Regions from separate parts of the Metabacillus sp. 22489 genome, predicted to be linked through region 2. Evidence: riboswitches for the same ligand, from Rfam matches in the RefSeq annotation. Region 2 holds a riboswitch; each other region holds the start of a gene.
The links. Region 2 has a riboswitch for S-adenosylmethionine ahead of ACTJJ9_RS02020 (aspartate kinase). Riboswitches for the same ligand answer to the same signal wherever they lie in the genome.
Positions count from the first base shown of each region.

Region 1: another riboswitch for S-adenosylmethionine. It lies ahead of metK (methionine adenosyltransferase); the one in region 2 lies ahead of ACTJJ9_RS02020 (aspartate kinase).
Region 3: another riboswitch for S-adenosylmethionine. It lies ahead of mtnK (S-methyl-5-thioribose kinase); the one in region 2 lies ahead of ACTJJ9_RS02020 (aspartate kinase).

Region 1 is NZ_JBQENT010000063.1:5,120-12,898, forward strand. Features, by position in the region: gene ACTJJ9_RS24010 (DUF4350 domain-containing protein) at 1-288, opposite strand, end outside; gene ACTJJ9_RS24015 (DUF4129 domain-containing protein) at 321-965, opposite strand; gene ACTJJ9_RS24020 (hypothetical protein) at 1,082-1,987, opposite strand; gene asnB (asparagine synthase (glutamine-hydrolyzing)) at 2,202-4,130, opposite strand; gene ACTJJ9_RS24030 (FixH family protein) at 4,282-4,734, opposite strand; gene metK (methionine adenosyltransferase) at 4,962-6,161, opposite strand; SAM riboswitch class I at 6,410-6,595, opposite strand; gene ACTJJ9_RS24040 (DUF2584 domain-containing protein) at 6,854-7,096, opposite strand; gene ACTJJ9_RS24045 (alpha/beta hydrolase family protein) at 7,168-7,779, opposite strand, start outside.
Region 2 is NZ_JBQENT010000002.1:152,008-159,786, forward strand. Features, by position in the region: gene ACTJJ9_RS02010 (sucrose-specific PTS transporter subunit IIBC) at 1-1,088, opposite strand, end outside; gene ACTJJ9_RS02015 (LacI family DNA-binding transcriptional regulator) at 1,245-2,231, opposite strand; gene ACTJJ9_RS02020 (aspartate kinase) at 2,609-3,970, opposite strand; SAM riboswitch class I at 4,209-4,318, opposite strand; gene ACTJJ9_RS02025 (MFS transporter) at 4,415-5,650, opposite strand; gene ACTJJ9_RS02030 (glutamine--tRNA ligase/YqeY domain fusion protein) at 5,986-7,668, shown strand; gene ACTJJ9_RS02035 (ATP-binding protein) at 7,778-7,779, opposite strand, start outside.
Region 3 is NZ_JBQENT010000015.1:90,271-98,049, forward strand. Features, by position in the region: gene ACTJJ9_RS11255 (PAS domain S-box protein) at 1-1,453, shown strand, start outside; gene mtnA (S-methyl-5-thioribose-1-phosphate isomerase) at 1,979-3,034, opposite strand; gene mtnK (S-methyl-5-thioribose kinase) at 3,086-4,303, opposite strand; SAM riboswitch class I at 4,411-4,568, opposite strand; gene abc-f (ribosomal protection-like ABC-F family protein) at 4,886-6,595, opposite strand; gene cbpA (cyclic di-AMP binding protein CbpA) at 6,930-7,562, shown strand; gene ACTJJ9_RS11280 (aspartyl-phosphate phosphatase Spo0E family protein) at 7,690-7,779, shown strand, end outside.

The sequences.
Region 1 (7,779 bases), on a different contig from region 2:
CATTTCATCGGAATTTGGTGTTACAGATGGCTCGAGCATGACTACTAATTGATTTGCCTCATCCTTTGGTAACAAATTTGGAGGAAGTGACCATCGACTTACTGAACCAACTTCTTTATCTAAATATGTATAAAATGCCTTCACACCAGTTGGAGAAGGAGAATGTGAAACATAACTCGGGTAATTCTTTGGCTTTTCAGAACTGATCACATAGCTGCTTATCATAATAATCAGGATGAGGAGCGAAAGTAATATCCATTTGCGTTTATTTGAAAATAATGTTTGCAATTCCTGTTATTCCTCCTTTCCCATTAATGATGCTACCCATTTTTCTTTTCCTCTCGGTTATCACCTAACCATTTCATAGCTTCTTTTTTAAACCGCTCATATTCTTCTTTCGTAATGCTTTTTTCTCCATACGTCGCTTCATCAAAGATGAGAGCTAAATGATAAAATTGCTCTGCCCACTTCTGATTTACACTTTTTAGTTCATCATAATACTCCCAGTTCGTTTTCCATATCCTCGCTACTAGCCATTCCCTTTCATGAAAATAGAGTAATAATGCAAGGAAGAGATGACGTGTTGAAAGCTTGTACTCTTTTTGCCCTTCTTGCTTCAAAGCTTCTGATAAATGCATCTGATATGACCAATCAATTTCATTTATTGATTGCAAAGGCTTATGCGAATGGAATGATTTTTTTCGATTGCGGTTTCGTATTAAAAGGGTAACAAGAAGGAGCAATAATAAAATCGTGATAACGATGTTCATCATTAAAATGGTTCCAGAATAATCCTTCGATGGTTCAATAGAAGGAAACATACTATTAAGAAAGTCTATAAACCATTCATTAAGGTCGTCCCACCATTGCTCAAATATATTTTTTGGCTTTTCTTCATATACTTTGTACTCTCTGCTATTCAAGATATTTTCTAATTCATTTCTAGCTTGATCCTCATTTAACATGCAACCCCCCCCTTATTCGCTTTCTACCTATTTAACAATTAATCTCTAAATCTTATCTGTAGATTATATAGGTAGGAGGAAATTTCTCGATAAATTTCCTCATTTCCTATTAACTTTTATTTATATTCTTCAATCATTTCTTTTAAATCATCCGCATCATATCTAAGCTTCAAGTCGAAATACATGACAGCATATCCAACAGAGAAAATCATTGTCGTTAATAATGTGACAATATTGACGATCATTGATTGAAGCACACTACCGCCAAGAAGAAGAGCAACAGAAAATTCAACAGCATAGCTAACACTCATCATAATAAGCATAAAAATAATATAAAGTCCGATGATTACCCATGTTCGTTTACTCGTTAATCGCCAACTTCTTCCGAAACCAGGGGATCCTTCCTTCAATGTAACAGAAGCAAAATAAAAGCTCCATCTTGCCATTAAATATATATATCCAACAGCACAGCCTAAAAATAAAACAATACCTAGCAAAACCCCAACAACAGGGTTAATAACAACCCCAAATCCAGTCAAAAATGTCGTAATAAAAAATGGAATAATTGCTAAACCGAATAAAATAAGTCCAAATAAAATACTGCTTCCTAGTAATGGGAAAAATCTTACGAATGCTGCCTTTATAACAAAACCCACCGTAAATTCTTCATTTTTTCTAATATGATTAACTGCTAAAATAATGGCTGCCTGTGCGACTGGTAACAAAATGGCACCTAACAATAAGAGAATTAAATATCCTACTCCTAAACTGATCATGCTAGCATCAACATAACCGGTGCTTTCAAGCTCCAAAAGTACCTGTTCATACCAAAACCCTTCAAAAATATCTTCTCGGAAAAAACTAGTTCCGCCAATTAATAAGATAATAGCCTGTATTAAATAAATCGGTCCAATTAGAAATAATAAAATGAAAAAGAAATCTACAAATCGATTTTTTGCAAGTCGAAACGTAAAATCTAATATGTCACCAAACCCTTTTGGCTTATTAAACTGTTCATTCATTTGTAAAAATCCTCCTTTGACGTAAAAGTCCCAACAAAAACTATTTTATCATTATTTTTCTATAAGCCACCTAAAAATTTGTAATATTGTCAAATCTAACTACGTTTTTCAGAGAAATAATACTCCTTTCCTTTCCATAAAAAAAGAAGGCTGCTATCCGAGGAAAAGCCTTCTTTAACTTTATGAAAAAATATAATGGCTAATGTCTGTCCAATTAGATTAATGCTTCTGTTTTTTTATCAGGTTCAGAAACAAAGGTTCCTTTTTGTGAATTTCGAACGGCATCAGGAACTTGCCCTTCAATAAATTGCCGATGCCATAATAGGAAGGTAATAACAGTCCATAGCTTTCGGCTATTGTCATTTTTTCCTTTTGCATGATCACTTAACAATTGTTTAATATACTGCTTGTTTAATATATTGTCAGTTGGACTATCATTCACTAAAGTAACAGTCCAATCATAAAGCTCATTTTTCAGCCAAATTCGAATCGGAACAGGAAAGCCTAGCTTTCTCCGATTTACGATATGCTCTGGAATCAGCTCCTTAAATGCCTCACGAAGAATCCATTTTGTCTCTCCATTATTGATCTTAGATGAAGTAGGAAGTTTAGATGCTACCTGAAATACCTCTTTATCAAGAAATGGCACCCTAAGTTCTAGCGAATTCGCCATTGTCATTCGATCTGCCTTTGTTAAAATGTCGCCTCTTAGCCATGTATGTAAATCAATAGCCTGCATTTTTGCCACATCATCTAAATCTCCCAAAGTCTTAAATATCGGTTCTGTTACATGATGAAAGTTTGTCGTTAAAGAGAATTTAAATAACTGGGCCATATCAAGCTCTTTAAAAATATGTGCATTTCCGATATAACGGTCAGATATGCTTGTACAGCCACGATAAATAAAGCTTTTGCCTTTCACCCCATCTGGTATACGACTTGAAGAGGATAAAAGGATTTTTTTCATCATAGAAGGAATGTATCGCCACATAGCTAAATCGGATGGTTCTTTATAAATATTATATCCAGCAAACAATTCATCAGCACCTTCACCTGATAATACAACGGTTACATTTTTTCTCGCTTCACGAGCAATAAAATATAAAGGAATTGCTGCAGGATCTGCAACAGGATCATCCATATGCCAAATAATTTGTGGGAGCTCCTTTATAAACTCATCTGGTTGAATTAAAACTGTTGTATGATCAGTTCCAAGAATATCAGCTGTTTTCCTAGCAACATCTACTTCACTATACTTCTCATATTCAAATCCAACTGTAAACGTTTTTAGTTTAGGTTGAATTCGTTTCGCAAGTGACACAATAATCGTAGAATCAACACCACCTGATAGAAATGCCCCAACAGGTACATCACTGCGCATATGTTTTTCAACTGATTCTGTCAATGTCTTGCGAATCTTCTTCATCTCATCTACTTCATGTGTGAAAGACTTTGGCTGTAGACGCGGCTTAAAATAAGGAGTAAGCTTAAGCCCCTTTTCATTAATGTTTTTCACAAAGTAGTGACCTGGAGGTATCTTTTGGATAATTGTATCCATTGTCGATGGTTCAGGTACATATTGAAATGCAAAATAATGCTGTAATGACTGTTCATTTAATTGATAGCTGTTAATAAACGGTAACAGGCTTTTATTCTCAGAGGCAAAAAATAACCCATCCTGTCTATCCATATAATAAAGTGGTTTAATTCCAAAATGATCGCGTGCACCAAACAGCGTCTTCTCAACAGAATCCCAAATTAGAAAAGAAAACATTCCGCGAATTCGCTCTACAACTTCGCTCCCAATTGTTGCATAAAGAGCAACTAGTACCTCTGTGTCACTATTCGTCTCGCAATCAACCCCTATTTGCTTTAGCCATTCGCGCAGTTCAGTATGATTATAGATCTCACCATTGAAAACAATCATATACCTTCCATTATCATATCGAAATGGTTGATGGCCATTTTCAATATCAATAATGCTTAGTCTACGGAAAGCCATCGACATATGACTATCATGGTAATACCCTTTATCATCAGGACCGCGATGATAGATTAAGTCATTCGCCTGTTGAAATAAACCATTTCGATAAGAACCTACTGCAGTTTCTTCGTAATAAAGTCCACCTACAAACCCACACATATTCTCACAACCATTCCCATTAAATATAAAAAAATTAACGTTTATTTGTGAGACGAATGGTATTCAAAAAATGTTGCAAAAAAATTCAAATTTCGGAAAAAAATTCTATATTTCAGCAAAAAAGGGGAGAAATTTTTTCTCCACCGCTTCATTAATGTGAATGTGCCTCATGTTCGTCCGTTTCTTCCTGAGTTGATGTATCATCACCATCTCCAATTTGTATCGTCGTTTGAGGCATTGTATGTAATTTTCTAACATCTGTATGGGCAATAATTGTATATGTGCCATCCTCAACAAATTGATATTTAATCCCATATGTACCTTTTTTGCCTAATTCTGCTTCGATTTCCTCTGAAGCTTCTCCACGTTTAATTTCAAAAGTTACTTTCGCGTCATCAACTAACTCATCTCCGTAATAAACAGTAGCTGAAATAGGTACAGTTTCACCTTTGTTAGCTTTCTCAGTAACTTTAATTTCAACTTTCGGTTCCTTTAATTCTCCATCCTCTTCAACTTGATGATTGCTATGGTCTTCTGCTTGACCACATCCACTAATAAGCAAAGCAAGGATAAAGACAAACAACCATTGAATATATTGCTTCATTTCATTTTACCTCCATTCATATACTCCATTAATTATAATCTGTTTCTAAAATAGATGCTTCCGTCTCTTTCCTTCTTCATCATTTTTTCACATTTTTATTCTTTTGCTACGTTTTACTACAAGAGTTATATGGTTTCATGGATTTACGATCCTTATCAAAAAAATCGAGGCCTGATGGATTTATCATCAGGCCTTTACCAATTTTAGAGAGATTAAATTAGAGAAAATTATCGCAACGCTTGTTGTTTTAAAGTTTCTGCCTTATCTGTTCTTTCCCAAGGAAGATCGAGATCAAGACGACCAAAATGACCGTATGCAGCTGTTTGCTTATAAATAGGACGTCTTAAATCAAGCATTTTAATAATACCTGCTGGGCGTAAATCAAAGTTACTACGCACCACTTCAACTAATACGTCTTCAGATACTTTCCCCGTTCCAAATGTATCAATTGAAATTGATACAGGCTGAGCAACTCCGATTGCATATGCTAATTGAACCTCACATTTTTCAGCTAAACCAGACGCGACAATGTTTTTCGCAACATATCTAGCAGCATAAGCAGCTGAACGGTCAACCTTTGTTGCATCTTTACCAGAGAAAGCACCACCACCGTGACGTGCATATCCACCATACGTATCAACGATGATTTTACGTCCTGTTAAACCAGCATCTCCTTGTGGCCCACCGATAACAAAACGTCCGGTTGGATTAATAAAATACTTTGTATTTTCATCAATTAATTCAGCAGGAACTACTGGATTGATAACATATTCCTTAACATTTCGTTGAATTTGTTCCAGTGAAATTTCTGGATGATGCTGTGTTGATATAACAATTGTATCGATCCGAACTGGCTTATCATTCTCATCATATTCTACAGTTACTTGGGTTTTTCCATCTGGACGTAAATATGGAAGAATCTCCTCTTTACGAACCTCAGTTAAACGACGAGAAAGCTTGTGAGCTAATGAAATAGGTAGTGGCATTAATTCCTTTGTTTCATTACAAGCAAAACCAAACATTAATCCTTGGTCACCAGCTCCAATAGCTTCGATTTCTTCATCTGACATTTGACCTTCACGCGCCTCAAGTGCTTTGTCAACCCCAAGTGCAATATCTGCAGATTGTTCATCAATAGAAGTTAATACAGCACATGTTTCAGCATCAAAGCCATATTTTGCACGAGTATAACCAATTCCTTTAATCGTTTCTCGAACAATTTTAGGAATATCTACATAAGTACTAGTTGTAATTTCACCTGCAACTAATACTAATCCAGTCGTAACTGATGTTTCACAAGCAACACGTGCATTTGGGTCCTTTTCAATAATTGCATCAAGGATTGAATCAGAAATTTGGTCACAAATCTTATCTGGGTGTCCTTCTGTAACTGACTCAGAAGTAAAAAGACGTTTTTTAGTCATAATTTAATGCTTCCTCCTCATATATTCGGTTATCATCATTTGAGCCGGAACTCTTCCCTAAGTAAAGTAACCTAAACACCTATGATAAGGATGTTTAAATGAAACACTTTTACAAGAAATCACGTTGGGATGTTTTGTGAACAGAAATATTATGTATCTTTACCACATATTGTTCTTTAGGTAAAATTAATCTGTTAGCAAAAAAACCTTTCCCCTGTGAGGAAAGGTTTTGTATCGTTCATCGCCTTTCGCTCTTATCGATCAAGGGCTTTCGCCTTGCTCAGGTTAGCACCTTTGCATCGGAAAGTGTCAGTAACAAGTGCAAATTTCTCATTCAAAATTGTATGAGTTTGATTAAGCTTGCACTGTCCTACTTTCATTGATAGCAGGTTGCTGGGTTTCATAGGGCCTGTCCCTCCACCAGCTCGGGATAAGAGAATCCGTTCAAGGTCATATCATAGCGTACTGGATCGCAAACTGTCAAGAATAAAAGTAGAATAAGAACATCTCAACATGAAATTGCTATGATTATAAAATTCATATTCCTAATGGCTTAGATTCTTTTATCTACATGTTCATCATGCCCATCAATACATGAAATTATGAGCCTTTTTATCAGCTTTTGAACATGAAAGAAAAGTTTATCTATACTAGAAAGACAAAAAAAGGATGAAAAATCATCCCCTGTATTTATTTTAGTTCGTTGAATTTAAGGCTACTAAACGGTACGTAACATTTGTCTGATTATTATGGAGTTCTAATTTTTCAACAATGGCTTCACCTGATATTTCACCATGTTTTGTTTTTCTGACCTCAATAGGAATATCAATAGGATAAATACGATACCCGTCTTTTGTTAATACAAACAAATTTTCCTCCAAGCGTTTTTCGTTTCCTTTTGTCACGATCATCGTGTTAAATTCTACGGGCATACCCATAATGAAAACCTCCTTTTAATTACATACCTATAAATAAATGATAGCATTCTTGTCTACATAGAACAAAGAACTTATTGCTTTTTCATCCATAAACATAATCGATGAAGTGTTTCACGATTAATTGAAGGGGGAAAATAGTGTGTAAATTCATCAAAATACCAAGTTTCTACCTTCTTATCTAATTCTTTCAAGCGTTTTTCTAGCCTATAGGCATGCTCGACAGAAACATTTTTATCTTTTACTCCATGAATAATTAAAACAGGGGCATTCATTTTTTCCAATTCATATAGAGGTGTTCGCCATTTATATCGTTTAGGAAACTTTGTAGGTGTGCCACCGATTACTCTTTTCATCATTCTGCGTAAGTCTTCACGCTCTATATAGGTTAATACCATATCAGAGACCCCTCCCCAGGTGACAACAGAACGAATATGTTTGGACATAATTCCTGCTATTAGCGCCATAACCCCACCACGTGAAAATCCAAAAAGGTGAATTCTCTCTTGTTGAACCATTGGGTGCTCTCTTAAAAGTTCAATTGCCGAAATCGCATCATAGCGATCATCTCCTGCAAAATCTTCGTTACCTTCACCACCTTGATTTCCACGATAAAATGGTGCCATCACGACAAAGCCCTCTGAGGCAAATTGAATAATTCGACCGACTCTGACCATGCCAACGCT
Region 2 (7,779 bases):
GCTAATGTCGCTGCACCTTGAGCAACATTTGACATCGCAGCTACCGGAAAAATAAATGAGCCTCCTGATTTCGCAAGATCTGCAAGCAGTTGTGTCTCTACTGCGATAAAGCTATGATGCATACCTGTAATAACAATTGGTGCGTAGGCAAGTCCGAAGATAGCTGAACCGATAAAACCAGTTGTATCATATAACCAGATAAGTCCGTCTGATAATAAATTCCCAGCTGTGCGCGTAATTGGACCAACGATTGTAAATGTTAAAAGTCCTGTAATAAAAATTGAAAACAACGGTGTTAACAAATTATCTAATGATGATGGGGTAATCTTTCGGATATTAACCTCAATCTTTGCTAATAAAAAGGATGAAACTAAAACAGGTAAAACTGTTCCTTGATAACCAATTTTTGCAATTTCTAACCCAAGAATATTCCAATAAGGAATATCTCCATTCGCTAAAGCCTCCCCATAAGAATTACCATTTAACAAATCAGGATGGACCATGAGCATACCGAGTGTTGCCCCAAGAAAAGGATTTCCACCAAACCGCTTTGTTGCAGAAAATCCAATTAATATCGGCAGGAAAACAAATGCAGCATTAGCAAATGTATTAATCATTGCTGCTAGGTCAGCTAGATTTGGATTTGCATCAACTAATGATTTTCCTTCAATAAACAAATCCTGTGCTGTCAGTAAATTATTGATCCCCATTAATAATCCACCGGCAACGATTGCTGGAATAATTGGAACAAAAATATCAGATAGCATTTTGACAAAGCGCTGCAATGGGTTTAGCTTTTTCGAACCAGCATTGCTTACATCCTTTGTTGACATTTCCTCTATCCCCGTTAGCTTCGAAAGCTCTTTATAAACCTCATTAACAATACCCGCGCCTAAAATAATTTGATATTGGCCACCTGTTGAAAAGGTTCCTTTTACAATATCCATTCCATCCAATTTCGCCTGATCAATTTTCCCCTCGTCATGTAATACGAGTCGTAATCTTGTAGCACAATGAGCAGCAGCAGATAAGTTTTCCTTTCCGCCTATCGCATCAAATATTTGCTTTGCAGCTTGTGAATAATCCATTTTTCTCACCCTTCCTCAGATATAGAACCGGTTCCACAATTGAACAAAAAAATGTAATTCAATTGTGTACCGACTTTTACGAAATATGGTACCGGTTCCAAATTACAATAAAATGAAAACCATACTGGAACCGGTTTCAGGTAAAGTATATAAAGATTAGCGAATTTTGTCAACACTTTCACGAATAATTAATTCAAAGCCTGAAATTGTCAGCTTCTCAACTTCTTCCTGATGAACAAGCTTCACAATGCTGTTCGCGGCAAGAACTCCTGCCTCTTGATAGAAAAATTGAGCTGTGGTTATGCCGGGGTGGATAATTTCTGTTATATCATAGCCGCCAAAACCCGTTATCGACAAATCCCGAGGAATTGTTAGTCCCTCCATTTGCGCTGCCTTCATTATTCCTAATGCAATATTATCTGTTGCACAAACAATTGCTGTTGGATGATATGTTTGATAAAGCTGCGGGAAAATGTGGACTGCTTCCTTTAAGCTAAAGCTCGTTTCCACATAATGAATTTCACAATCCTCCTCCTTTTCTGTCGCTCTTTTAAATCCTTCCTTACGTTTAACACCTACTGCGATATCTTCCTCTGTTACTCCTAAATAAACAATATTTTTATGCCCTTGTCCGATCACATATTTGCCAATTTCATACCCAGCCGCTTCATCATCATGTATAAGACTGTAACACTCATCCCTTTGCTGTCCTACTAGAAGAACAGGAACATTAACATCTGCAAAAACTTGAAGATGTCTTTCTGTTACCTTTGTTGCTAATAAAATAATTCCTGCAACCTTTTGATTTGCCAGGCTGTAAATACTCTCAATTTCACGTTCTAAATCCTGGCTTGTATTCGAAATAATAAGCTGATAACCCCGCGCTTTTAGCTCCTCATCAATCCCAATTAACGTTTGGGAAGTAGCATATGAATTTAACCTTGGCACAATTGTTCCTATAATATTCGTTTTCTTTGCCTTTAAGCTCCGAGCAAAGGTGTTTGGAACATAGCCTGTTTCTTTAATAACCTGCTCGATTTTTCGACTTGTCTTATCACCGATTGGTCCACCATTTAAATATCTCGACACTGTGCTTTTTGCAACACCTGCTAATTTGGCAATTTCTCCAATTGTCACCGTCATTTCTAAACACTCCAACCTCAGTTTGCTCTAGTACTATCAGTATATATGATTTCTCCTCTCTTTATAAACCCATTTAAGCTATTATTATCTGAGTCGTTTACCTAAAAAAGCTTATTCCTTATTTACCCGCAACCTTTCATGGACATTGTTGCATTTTACTTCGCTGTTGTTTTTAGTTGGATTTCAGCACGAATACTCGTTTTCTACAGGGGGATGGCGGTCCACCTTTAAGGTAAACACTTACGGGATCTCACCTATTTCACGCATCCTGCAGCAAGTAGCTGCAATTAACCTTTAAGCAAAATCAGCCTTTTTGAAAAGATCCATTATAAAAAAAGAAGACGCCAGTTAGATTTTACCAGCGTCTTCCATCTATTTTATACAGGTACCGCAACAAAAAACTCATTATACAATGCTTGAACTGCACGCTTTTCCTGAGCTTCCTTCACTCCGAACATCATGCTAACCTCTGATGAGCCTTGGTTAATCATTTCAATGTTGACTCCAGCATTCGCAAGCGCTTTTGCTGCACGAGCTGTTGTCCCAACATTATGTCTCATGCCTTCTCCAACAACCATAATGAGGACAAGATTATGTTCAATAATCACTTCATCCGCATGCAATTCATTGATAATTCGCTTCGTAATTGCTGCTTCAATTTCTTTATCCATTTGATTTTGTCTTAGGATAACTGTGACATCATCAATTCCTGAAGGCACATGCTCATACGTAAGACCAAAATCCTCTAAAATTTGCAGCAGTCTACGGCCGAAGCCAATTTCCCGGTTCATTAAATATTTGCTAATGTAAATGCTGCAAAAGCCTTTATCACTCGCGATTCCAATGACCGGTCCGTTTGTATTTGCCCGCTCGTTGACAATTCTTGTCCCAGGGGCAGTAGGGTTGTTCGTATTTTTCACATTGACAGGTATTCCTGCTCGAAAGGCAGGAATTAATGCTTCATCATGGAAAACAGAAAATCCCGCATAAGATAGCTCTCTCATTTCACGATAAGTAAGCTCACTTATTTCCTTTGGATTTTGAACAATAGTAGGATTTACTGAATAAACTGCATCAACATCTGTAAAGTTTTCATATAAATCCGCCTTCACACCATTGGCAAGTATCGAACCAGTAATATCAGATCCGCTTCTTGAGAATGTTAATACATCACCGTTTTTATTATGGCCAAAAAAGCCTGGAAACACGATAATTCCTTCACGATCGCGAAGCTTATATAAATTATCATATGACTCCGGTAAAACCTGAGCATTGCCAGGTTCATCTGATACGATTAAGCCCGCCTCTTTAGGACTAACGTATTGTGCTAATACTCCGCGATGTTGAAAGTATGCAGCAATGAGCTTTGCATTATTATCCTCACCGCTTGCTTTAATAGCATCTAAAAAGCGATCAGGCTTTTCTTTATTTCCATTTAATAATGCCTTTAAATCACGGGAAATTGTGTCTATGATATCAAGGGAAATCTCCAGCTCCTTCGCAATGCTTGCATATCGTTCAATAATCGTTGCAAATTCACTCTCTATCTCTTCTCCTGCTAATACCTTTTCCGCACAATCGATTAGTAAATCCGTTACCTTAATATCGTCTGAAAAACGTTTTCCTGGCGCTGAAACAACGACTACCTTTCTTTCAGGATCTGAGACAACGATTTGAAATACTTTCTTTAGCTGTTCTCCAGATGCTAATGAAGAACCCCCAAATTTAACAACCTTCATTTCTACAACTCCTACTATTTTTAATTTTCAGTCAAATTTTGTTTCTAATTATCTCTTTTTTTGATTGAATAATCAAGAGTTTTCTTCCCATAAGGAACATTTGTCTTTTTATAGTAGACATTTTTCTTTTCCATTCATAGTATATGTCAAAATGACAGGACAATGATCAAGATTGTTTCTATCATATAAAAAACCTCTCTAAGATAGAGAGGTTTCACCACATGTATTAGGAGTCCCTCTCTTATCTGTCAAAACCAAAATTGATTTTGCAGGAATTAGCACCAATTCTACGTATAGAACGGTTGCTGGGCGTCATCGGGCCAGTCCCTCCGCCACTCTTGATAAGAGATATTTAGAATATCCATTTAAGAAAGAATAAATTTACTTTAATCTTGAACATGGAGAATGTCAAGAACAATTGAACCTTGGGGACTGTCCCCAATATTAAATATCTACCTTTACTTGTTTTTTCGCTGGCTTATTGAGCACTAGCGGCATGACGAGCAGTACACCTAGCAGCATAAAAATCGCGGAAATTTGATAGGATATCGTTAAGCCGAATAGTTGCTTTAAAACACCAGCTAGCCCCATCATAATGACCATCGCTCCCATAAATAATGGTGTCATAATTCCATTTACACGACCTACAAACGCTTCCTCTGCATTTGTTAAAATCATCGTATTAATACTGATTTGAATCGCAGGCATCATGAGACCACAAAAGAATTGAGCAGCAATGGATAGCCATAATATATTTGAAAAACCGATTATCGAAATCATTAAGGCGTTGATAATCATCCCTGCAGCAAGCATACGAATTGGTGAGATCTTTTTCGATACAGCTAATGCGATACCACCGCCAATAATCATCGCAACCCCATTTACCGCCATAAACCATTGAAGAAATTCCTTATCCATATGTAGCTGCTGTGTAACAATAAATATCCCTAATGGCTGAATTAATCCTATCGCTAACCCCGCGACAAAGAAATTCGCCCCTAAGATTGTTAAAAAGCGATTGCTTACTACATATTTAAATCCTTGAACAAGCTCTTGAATGACCGTTGTTTTTTCTCTAGAAGCTTCCACTACCTTATCAGCAGGTAAAAACATGAGAGCAAATGCCGAAAGTAAAAACATCACACCAGTAATCGCAATCGAAATTGTAATCCCAAAATTCCCATAAATAATCGTACCGATGACAGGACCGATAATCATAAATAACGCAAACATCGTTTGGTATATCGACATCCCCATTTGTAATTGGGCTTCAGGTACATGCACCTTAAACAGCTTCATTCCTGATGGCTGAGAAAACTGTGACAAAATGGAGGAGATTAGCATAGCAAAAAAGACAACCTGCCAAGTTCCGACAACAAGAGTTAGCAAAACCGCAAAAACAGAAATGGAGCTTAAAATATCGCACCACACCATCGTTCGTTTCGGCCTCCAGCGGTCAGCAAACGTACCACCTATAATTGAGAAAATAAAAATCGGGGCATATTCTGCCACTGAGATTAACGAAACTGCAAAGGGATCTTCATTTGTTTGTTCCATAACAAATAATAAAACAGCAAAATTTCTAATCCAAATACCTAATTGCAAAAACAATCCTGAAAGTAATATGGCCCTTACGAACCGATTGCTAAGAAAATCTTTGAATGCTGACTCCTGACTCATTTTCCATCCTCCACTTATTCATCTATCCAAAGGTAAACACCATTGCACGATATTATCATAATTCCACTATATCCAAAAAATTCCTACTAAATCAATTCATCTTTTTAAAATTCTCTTAAAATGAATAAAATTTAACTTTGTGTGCAGAATGAGTTATCATGCAATTATATGAATTTTACTAATGAAATTAACCTTTTTCAATTCTATTGGTATAATGATATGCAGAACTTATTTTTACATAGTAAAATTGGTTTTAAAAAGATGGAAGTGTAGATCATTTGGCATCATTATTTCATCTCTTTAAACAACCTCTATAAAGAAAGGTTTGATTTGAATTGGAACACAACTCCTCAAACTTTATTAAAAGTATTATTAAAGAGGATCTTGAAACTGGTAAACGCGACTATGTATATACTCGCTTTCCACCAGAACCAAACGGATACTTACACATCGGTCATGCGAAATCAATTGTAATCAACTTTGGACTAGCTGATGATTTCAATGGAAAAACAAATTTACGATTTGATGATACAAACCCATTGAAAGAAGATACAGAATATGTTGAGGCAATTAAAGAGGATGTAGCATGGCTAGGTTATGAATGGGATGGCTTATTCTTTGCTTCAGATTATTTTGAAGAAATGTATAACCGTGCATTACTGCTCATCAAGAAGGGCAAAGCCTATGTTGATGATTTAACAGCAGATGAAATAAGACAATACCGTGGAACATTAACAGAGCCTGGTAAAGAAAGTCCGTATCGCAATCGTTCAATTGAAGAAAACATCGATTTATTTGAAAGAATGCGCAAGGGAGAATTCGGAAATGGTGAAAAGGTGCTCCGTGCCAAAATTGATATGGCATCACCTAATATTAATCTTCGTGACCCTGTTCTTTACCGTGTATCTCATGCGACACATCATAATACTGGTGATACGTGGTGTATTTATCCGATGTATGCTTTTGCACACCCACTTGAGGATGCAATTGAAGGAATCACACATTCATTATGTACAACTGAATTTGAAGACCAACGTCCACTTTACAACTGGGTTATTGAGGAATGTGAGATGGAGCATAAGCCTCAGCAAATCGAATTTGGTCGTCTAGGCATTACAAATACTGTCATGAGTAAACGTAAGCTAAAACAGCTTGTTGATGAAAAATTTGTTGACGGCTGGGATGATCCACGGATGCCGACAATTTCAGGCTTACGTCGAAAAGGGTATACACCTGAAGCAATTCGTGAGTTTGTAAAACATACAGGTGTATCAAAAGGATCTGGTTTAGTAGATGAAGCAATGCTAGAGCACTTCGTCCGCGAAGATTTAAAGCTAAAAGCACCTCGAACAATGGGAATTTTAAAGCCTTTAAAGGTTGTCATTACGAATTACCCTAAAGGACAGGTTGAGATGCTTGATGCAGAAATTAATCCGGAAGTTCCTGAAATGGGAATGCGCCAAATTCCATTCTCTCGCGAAATCTATATTGAGCAAGAGGACTTTATGGAGGATCCACCAAAGAAATATTTCCGACTTTTCCCTGGTAATGAGGTCCGTCTAAAGCATGCTTATTTCATTAAATGTGAGGATGTCATTAAGGACGAAGAGGGAAATATCGTTGAAATCCATTGTACGTATGACCCAGAAACAAAAAGCGGCACAGGCTTTACGGGTCGAAAAGTAAAAGGAACAATCCATTGGGTAGAAGCTTCACAAGCAATCCCGGCAGAATTCCGCTTATATGAACCGCTAATTTTAGATAAGCAAGATGTAGAAGATGAAGACAGTGAAGCAGATGTGGAAGAAGAAAAAACGTTCCTTGATTATGTAAATGAAAATTCATTGGAGGTTTTACAAGGGTTTGTAGAGCCAAATATGAAGGAAGTAAAGGCACATGATAAATTCCAATTTTTCCGTCATGGCTACTTTAATGTAGACCCAAGACATTCAACAGACGAGAAAATCGTCTTCAACAGAATTGTATCTCTAAAAAGCTCATTCAAGCTACCGAAATAAATAGTGAACATAAGCGCAAGCTCCTTCAACTAGCCTCGAGGGGCTGGGTTGCTCGAGCTTGATGTAAAAAAAAAGGGTCAGTCCCCACACTTTCGTAGGGACTGACCCTTT
Region 3 (7,779 bases), on a different contig from region 2:
GATAATGAGAGACATTACGGAAAAACGTTTCATGGAAATGAAGCTGTACAAAAGTGAAGAGCGGTTTAGAGAAATTTTTGAAAATGCAATTGATGCCATTATGATTTGGGATAAATGTGGACAAATCTTAAAGGTAAATCCTGCAGCATGCCGAACGTTTGAGCTTTCTGATGAAGAATTAATAAAACGGAATATTCAGGAATTTGTTGACCAAACAAGCTTGGCGTATAAAAAGGTAAAGCGTGAGTATCTAAAAACAGGTGCGATTAGAGCTGAGCTATTATTTCATATGCCTAATGGACAAAGCAAGGAGCTAGAATTCACATCTAAGATGGATATATTTGATGGCAATCATTTAACAATTTTTCGAAATGTAAGTGAACGAAAAAGGATGGAAAAGGAACTAAGAGAAAGTGAGCAAAAATTCCGGAAAATATTTGATGGTGCGATGGATGGGATCGTTTTATTTAACAATGATTATAAGATAATTGAAGCAAATCCTACTGCACGGAAGATTTTTAATATAAGAAAAGAGGATATTGCTGCGTTTAATTTCTGTCATTTGTTAACACCTAATCTTACTGATGAGGATGGTACTCAGTCAGTTGAAGGCGACAGAGCAGATAAATTACAAGAAATTACGTATTCATTTGAAAATGGTGAGGAAAAAATTCTTGAATTTACTGTTAAAAACAATATCAATGAAAATATGCATTTAGCAATATTTCGGGATGTTACAGAAAAAAGAGAGCTTGAGGAGCAATTGAGAAAATCAGATACATTGAATGTTGTTGGAGAATTAGCTGCAGGAATTGCTCATGAAATTCGAAATCCAATGACCTCTTTAAAAGGCTTTATTCAACTACTTGAGGGCAATATGAAAGATGATTATTCGATGTATTTTAATGTTATTACTTCTGAATTAAGTAGAATTGAATCGATTATTACCGAATTTTTAATCCTTGCTAGGCCACAGGCAATAAAATATTTAAAAAAAGATATAAGCATTATTATGAGTGATACGATTGAATTATTAAGTGCACAAGCGATCCTTGTAAATGTACAAATGAAGCTAAAGGTTGAGGAACAGCTACCGCTTATTTATTGTGAACCGAATCAATTAAAGCAAGTGTTTATAAATGTTTTAAAAAATGCCATTGAAGTCATGCCAAATGGTGGACAGGTTGATGTTGAAATACGACGTAGGGATGAGGAACATCTTACAGTTTCCATTAAAGATAGAGGGTTCGGCATTCCAGAGGATAAAATTAAAAGATTAGGACAGCCTTTTTATACAACAAAGGAAAGAGGAACTGGACTTGGTCTGATGGTGAGCTACAAAATTATTGAAGAGCATAATGGAATCGTCGAGGTCGAGAGTGAGGAAGGAAAAGGGACAACCTTCCATATTACACTTCCGGTTTTCCAAGGGAAAAAATCGAATAATGAATAAGGAATGGTGGAGAAGATTTGAGCTTCTCCTTTTTTTATTTGGGATAAGTTGTTTACTTGAATAGTTGAGTTTCTTAAAGTAGTATAGCTTGCTTAGAGAGGAGATAGTAGAAAACACATTTAATCTTATTCGAAAAAGCATGCATCTAAATAAAGGGAGAAGAAGACAAACACGCTTTTATGATAGGCATATGACTTGTCACAAGTTGGAATAAAATACATATAATTTGAGTAAGAAAAAAAAGTTGAGTATGGGAAAGAAAGGGGCAAGCTTATGTGGATAATTAAAAAACAGCCAAAAAAAGTGTATTTCTACACTTCGATCTGTTCAAAGCTGCGAATAATTTCTGAAAAGGAAAGACAGATTCTTCTTGAAAAGCTAAAGTGAATGTATTTGCTCCTTGTTGGTACATTCAAAATACTAGAGGTTATATTAAGCTTGAATGGCAGTTGCTCTCTTATACGAATAAAAATATGAAAAATAAAGAACGGGGATATCTACTATTTTTTTAGATATCCCATCATTTTAATTAGTTTGCAAAATAGAAGAAATCGATTCTTGATAATTACTAGTCAATATCCCTTTTTCGGTAATAATTCCTGTAATTAATTCTCCAGGTGTCACGTCAAAGGAAGGGTTAAAAACCTTCACTCCCTCTGGGGCTATTTGAATTTTTTGAATTTCCGTGATTTCCTTTGGATTTTGTTCTTCGATAGGTAGATCATCACCTTTGGTAATCGATGGATCAATGGTTGATAAAGGAGCAGCTACATAAAAAGGAATTTGATAGGCATTGGCAAGTAAGGATAAATTATATGTACCTATTTTGTTTACCGTATCACCATTTGCGGCAATTCTGTCGGCACCTACAATAATTGCATTGATTTTTTTTGCCTTGATTGTATGTGCAGCCATATTATCTGTAATGAGTGTGACATCGACCTCTGCTTGCGAAAGCTCCCATGTCGTTAAGCGGGCTCCATGAAGTGCTGGTCTTGTCTCACAGACAAAGACTTGAATATCAACATTTTTTTCTTTTGCTAAGTAAAATGGTGCAGTTGCAGTCCCGTATTTAGCAGTAGTGAGCGAACCTGCATGACCAATTGTCATGACACGATCACCTTGATTAAGAACAGAAAGAGCATTCTCGCCAATTAAACGGCAAATCTCTTCATCCTCTACTTGAATTTGAATCGCTTCATGAACAATGGTTGTTTTTGCCTCATTAATTGATTTTGCATCTGATATACTATCCATTAATCGATCCAATGCCCATATGAAATGAAGTGCTGTTGTCTGTGAGCTTGCTAAATAATTTCGATACTTATGTAGCAATTCACGAAATTGCTCCAAAGATTCAGATGTATCCTGTAAACTAGCAAGAGCAAGCCCATAAGCTGCTGTGATACTTGTTGCAGATGTACCTTTTACTTTTAATGTATGAATCGCATCCCAAACATCATCAATCGTTGTAAGCTCAAGATATTCGGTTAGTTGCGGGATTATTTGCTGATTTAATAATTTAAGTGAATCATCCTGCCAAATAACAGAACGAGGTATTGTGATTGTAGTATTACTCATAGGGAAAAACTCCTTTTTCCTAAAAATTCTGATTTCGTATTTAGTCCTTTGTTATTTTATTGCTACATGTTGAGAACGATTTGCAATTGTCTGTTTTACGTATTGAATAAATTGTACAGGCTTTGTCATATTTTTTTGCTTAATAACGAGCTCATAACCTAATGAAAGGGCTAATTGCTTTACAGTTATTTTTTTGTCATATGTTTGTATAGTATCTAAAGCTGTTTCATGTGCATGCCCAATTGTATAACGTATTAATTCACAACCAGCAAAGCCAACAGCATCTGTGAATATTTCAGAAAGAATATGCTCTAAATAACCATTGTTTGCTGTGTAAATTTCAGAGCCATCTTTTTTCCAAGCTTTTGAGAATTCTTCAACAAATACGTTCCATGTTGTGATGAGATGTTGGAAAAGGAACTCTTGATCTTCTAAGTCACGTGAAAGGATATTTAATAAAAAGTGACCGAAAACTTGACCGACATCAAATGCAATTGGTCCAAAATAAGCGAAACCTTCGTCTATAACTTTTGTTTCATGCTCACTTACAAGGATGTTTCCTGTATGTAAATTTCCATGAATAAGTGCTTCAGGCTTTTTAAGAAACTTTTCCTTCAATTTTGCTACTTCAAGCTTTAATAATTTATCCTGTAAAATTTTCTCCACATTTGCTTTTAGTACTGGTTCATAATGGAATGTCTCATGTTCGAAAAGTGGGTTTGTAATATCAAGCTCCTCAATGTTTTTACAACGATCAGGGTTTGAAAAATGTCTCTCTATTTCATTTTTCGAATGTTGGGTATGTGCATAAATCGATGTATAAAATAATGTTTTTCCTAAAAATGCACCTAGGTGTGTCGAGAGCAATGGTAGCTCACTACCTTCAACGAGTGCTTTACGGGCTATGTGAAGATGTGACAAGTCTTCAATAATTGTAATTCCAAGCTTCACATCTGAATAATAAACCTTTGGAACATAGGCAGGAGCTATGTCTCTTTGTTTTAATAGTGCATGGTCTTCAATACGTGTACGATCTATTGGAAAAGGCCAGCTTTCACTTATGATTTTTGTATAAGGTAATGCTTGTTTAATCATATATCCGTTACCAGTAGAAGTTTCTTTTACATGAAAGTTGAGATATAAATTCCCATCACCTATTTTATTGCAAGTTAATTGACTTGTATCTTCAAATAGCATAAGCCGCTTTACAAGAGCGATCGCATCCGATTCAGTTAATGGTTGATAGGCTGATGATTTTCTAGCACACATAGTAAAGACCTCCATGTAAGTTATCTGTTTATTTAGCTTTCAATTTATCGTTAAAAAAGAAAAGCCTCTTTCATAAATGAAAGAGGCTTGAAGTCACTGCTTCTCACCTCTCATCTTTCAGAAAGTTAAATCTTTCTGATGGAATTAGCACCGTGCCCTATTGGATAAAATCCAAGGTGAAAACATCACCCCATTTTGCAATGGTAGTATGGTCGGTTGCTGCGGCGTCATTGGGCCAAGTCCCTCTGCCAACTCTTGATAAGAGATTTAAAAAATTATGTAGTTAATGTTTCAAATTTTATTAATTGTTAAAAAAAAGAATGCTTGATTAGCATGTTAACAAGCAATAAATACATTTGTCAATAAAAATTTTATAAATTGAACTAGGAAAAGGATGAGATTAAAAATCAAAACCTTTTAAAAAATGGAGAAAATTATAGAAAATGGTTGATTCAAGCGTGTAAGAAAAAATTCCTAAGTACTTGGTACAATAACAAGTAAAGCTATAATAAAAAGTCGGACGAAGCTATCTGAGTTTCCATCCGACTTTTTGCTAATAATTTTTGAAAATGAAAATAAGGTTTACTTATTACGTTTATCAAGTACGTTTATTAATTCACGTTTCTTCTTCGTTAAAGAAAGGAATTTTTCATCTAATTGTATATACTCTTCAGATGATGGTAAAATAAGACTCATTTGTCCGAGAACAGCTGTAATCTCAGTTTCGATACAGAGTAATTCCTCTTTTATCCCTAGGATATTTGGTTCGCTTTGGCTTTGTTTTCTTTTCTCATATTGCTCGAGATTCATTTCGACCCTGATGATTTTCTCGTTTTCAATAACAAGAAGTTTATTACATAGTTTGTTCATAAAGTAATAATCATGTGAAACGATTAATAATGTCCCGGTAAAATCAGTTAATGCTGCTTCTAGTTGCTCTCGACTTGCTAAGTCTAAATGGTTAGTTGGTTCATCTAAAATAAGCAGATTATACCCTTGTAGCAGGATTTTCGTTAACTTTATTCGGGTCCGTTCCCCAAGACTTAATGTTGCGATTGGCTGCATTAATTTATCAGCATGAATGCCCATATTCGCTAATATAGTTCTGGCTTTAAATTGTTCTTCCTGATCCGTTAATTCCAAAGCGTCAATAGCTCGGATGGATAAAGGCATATCTCCAACATCTTGGCTTAAATAGGCTACTTTATTAGCTTGACTGATGATGAGTTTGCCGCTTGATTGTTGCTCCTGTCCGATAATCATATTTAGTAATGTTGTTTTACCAGAACCATTTGGACCAATTAATCCAATACGCTCCCCATTATTAATATAAAAGGAGCTATCTTTAAATAGTGTTCGTTTTCCAAAAGATTTTTCTAGTCTTTCAGCCTCAACCATTCTTTTTCCGCGCTTTTTATTTTCGGCAAATTGAAAACGAACGGTTGCTTCTTCAATAGGCTTCTCAATTTTCTTCTTTTCTAGCTCCTGATTTAAACGCTTCATTTTAGATTTTATCGCTTTATCAATTTTTTTCGCCTTTACTCCATGATATTCTTTAAAGCCTTCTTGTTTATTCATATTTCGATGTGCTTTTCCTGACCAATGCTGTAATTGATTGATTTGTTGCTCAACATTCGCTTTATATTTTTGCATATTCTCATATTGGTGCAGCTTATCAGCATTGAGTTTTTTCTTTTTTTCACGGTAGGTCGTATAGTTTCCTGAATAAATAGTTAAGTTTCCTTGTTCTAAATCATAGATTGTAGACACGGTTTTATCAAGAAAGTAACGATCATGTGAAATGATAAGAACTGTCCCATTGAAATGCTTTAACTCATTTATTAACCAATTGACACCTTGAAAATCAAGGTGATTTGTTGGCTCATCCAATATAAGGAGCTCAGGCTGTGTCGCCCAAATTTGCGCTAACGTAATTTTTAGCCTTTCCCCACCACTTAAATGGGCAAGCTGTTCATTTGTCCAATTTTGCACTTGCTGTAAACCAAGCTCACTTGTTCGTAAATAAAATTCCTTTGAGGATAAAGCATCTTCCTGAAGCGTGTTATCAACTGATTGGTGTAAGTAGCCAATCGTTATGTTTTGCTGCTTTTCAATTTTCCCTGAATCAGGAGCTAACTGGCCATAAATAATTTGGGCTAATGTTGTTTTACCAGCACCGTTTGCACCAACAAGTCCTACACGTTCATTTTTTAATAAATCGAATGATACATCATTTAAAATCATTTCATCAGCAAAGCTCTTTGTTATATTTCGTGCTTTAACAATAAACATAAAAAAACCTCCCTAAACCATAGAGAGGACAGACTGTTCCAATATACAAAATGATATAGAAAAATAAGCATAAAGATATGCAATTTCTATAAAATGAACGTATATGGTGTATAAAGGACAGACTAATCCAATTTCTCTAGGTTTGAATTTTTTATTCAAAAAACTCCTAAGAAAAAAAGATTAGTAAATCATTGTCCTAATAAACACCCTTTCGTACAATAGTTATATATAGTATATGTAGTATTGACGAAAAATGCAATTTGTTTTCGTACATCAATTTATCGTTTTTCCACATTCTAAAAATAGCAATTGTTTGCTATAAGGAGGACTACTCATGAAGGTTCGTTATAATTATGTAAAAAAGGAAGATGTAAAATACTGTGAGGAACATGTAACAGTAAAGGAAGCATATGATTATTTAAGCCAGACAGGATACCGCTCTGTCCCTGTATTAAAGGATAATGGGAAAACATTTGTTGGGCTAATTTATAAGGTTCATCTTTTGGAGCATTTTGTGGAGAGAAATGGGAAAGACGATGATAAAATTTCAGATTTAATTGCAAACAAGGATGCCTTTATTTATGAAAATGATTCGTTTTTTAAAACCTTTATAACAATAAGACGTCTCCCGTTTTTAGCAGTTTTAAATGAACAAAATGAATTTTCTGGAATCATTACCCATTCGAATATAATGGATGTATTAGAGGATTCATTCGGTATGAAAACAGGAGGTTATTTGTTAACTATCGGGACGAAGGAGCATAAAGGTGCTTTAAAGGACTTAGTAACAGCTGTTAAGGATGTAAATATAGAAGGATTGCTTACTCTAGATAATGGTGATAAATATTTAAGAAGAATAATTTTAAATCTTTCAGGAGATTTAACAGAAGCAAAATTGGAGCAAATTATTACAAAATTGGAGAGCAAAGATTTTCGGATTGCAGCAATTGAAAAAATTACAAACTAACTACTATTTATCGTATAGCTTGGTTTAAACGTGTAGGGAAGAGGGAATATATTTAAACAGGTAAGAAATATATTCCTTTTACCTTTCAAAGAATTCTTGGACGAACAATTGTTAGGAGGGAACCCTTATGAATCATGAAAACATGAAGAAATTGCTTCTCGAATTAATCCATTTCAAAAGAAAGGAAATGATCGAAGCAGCCGATAAGGAAGGGTAT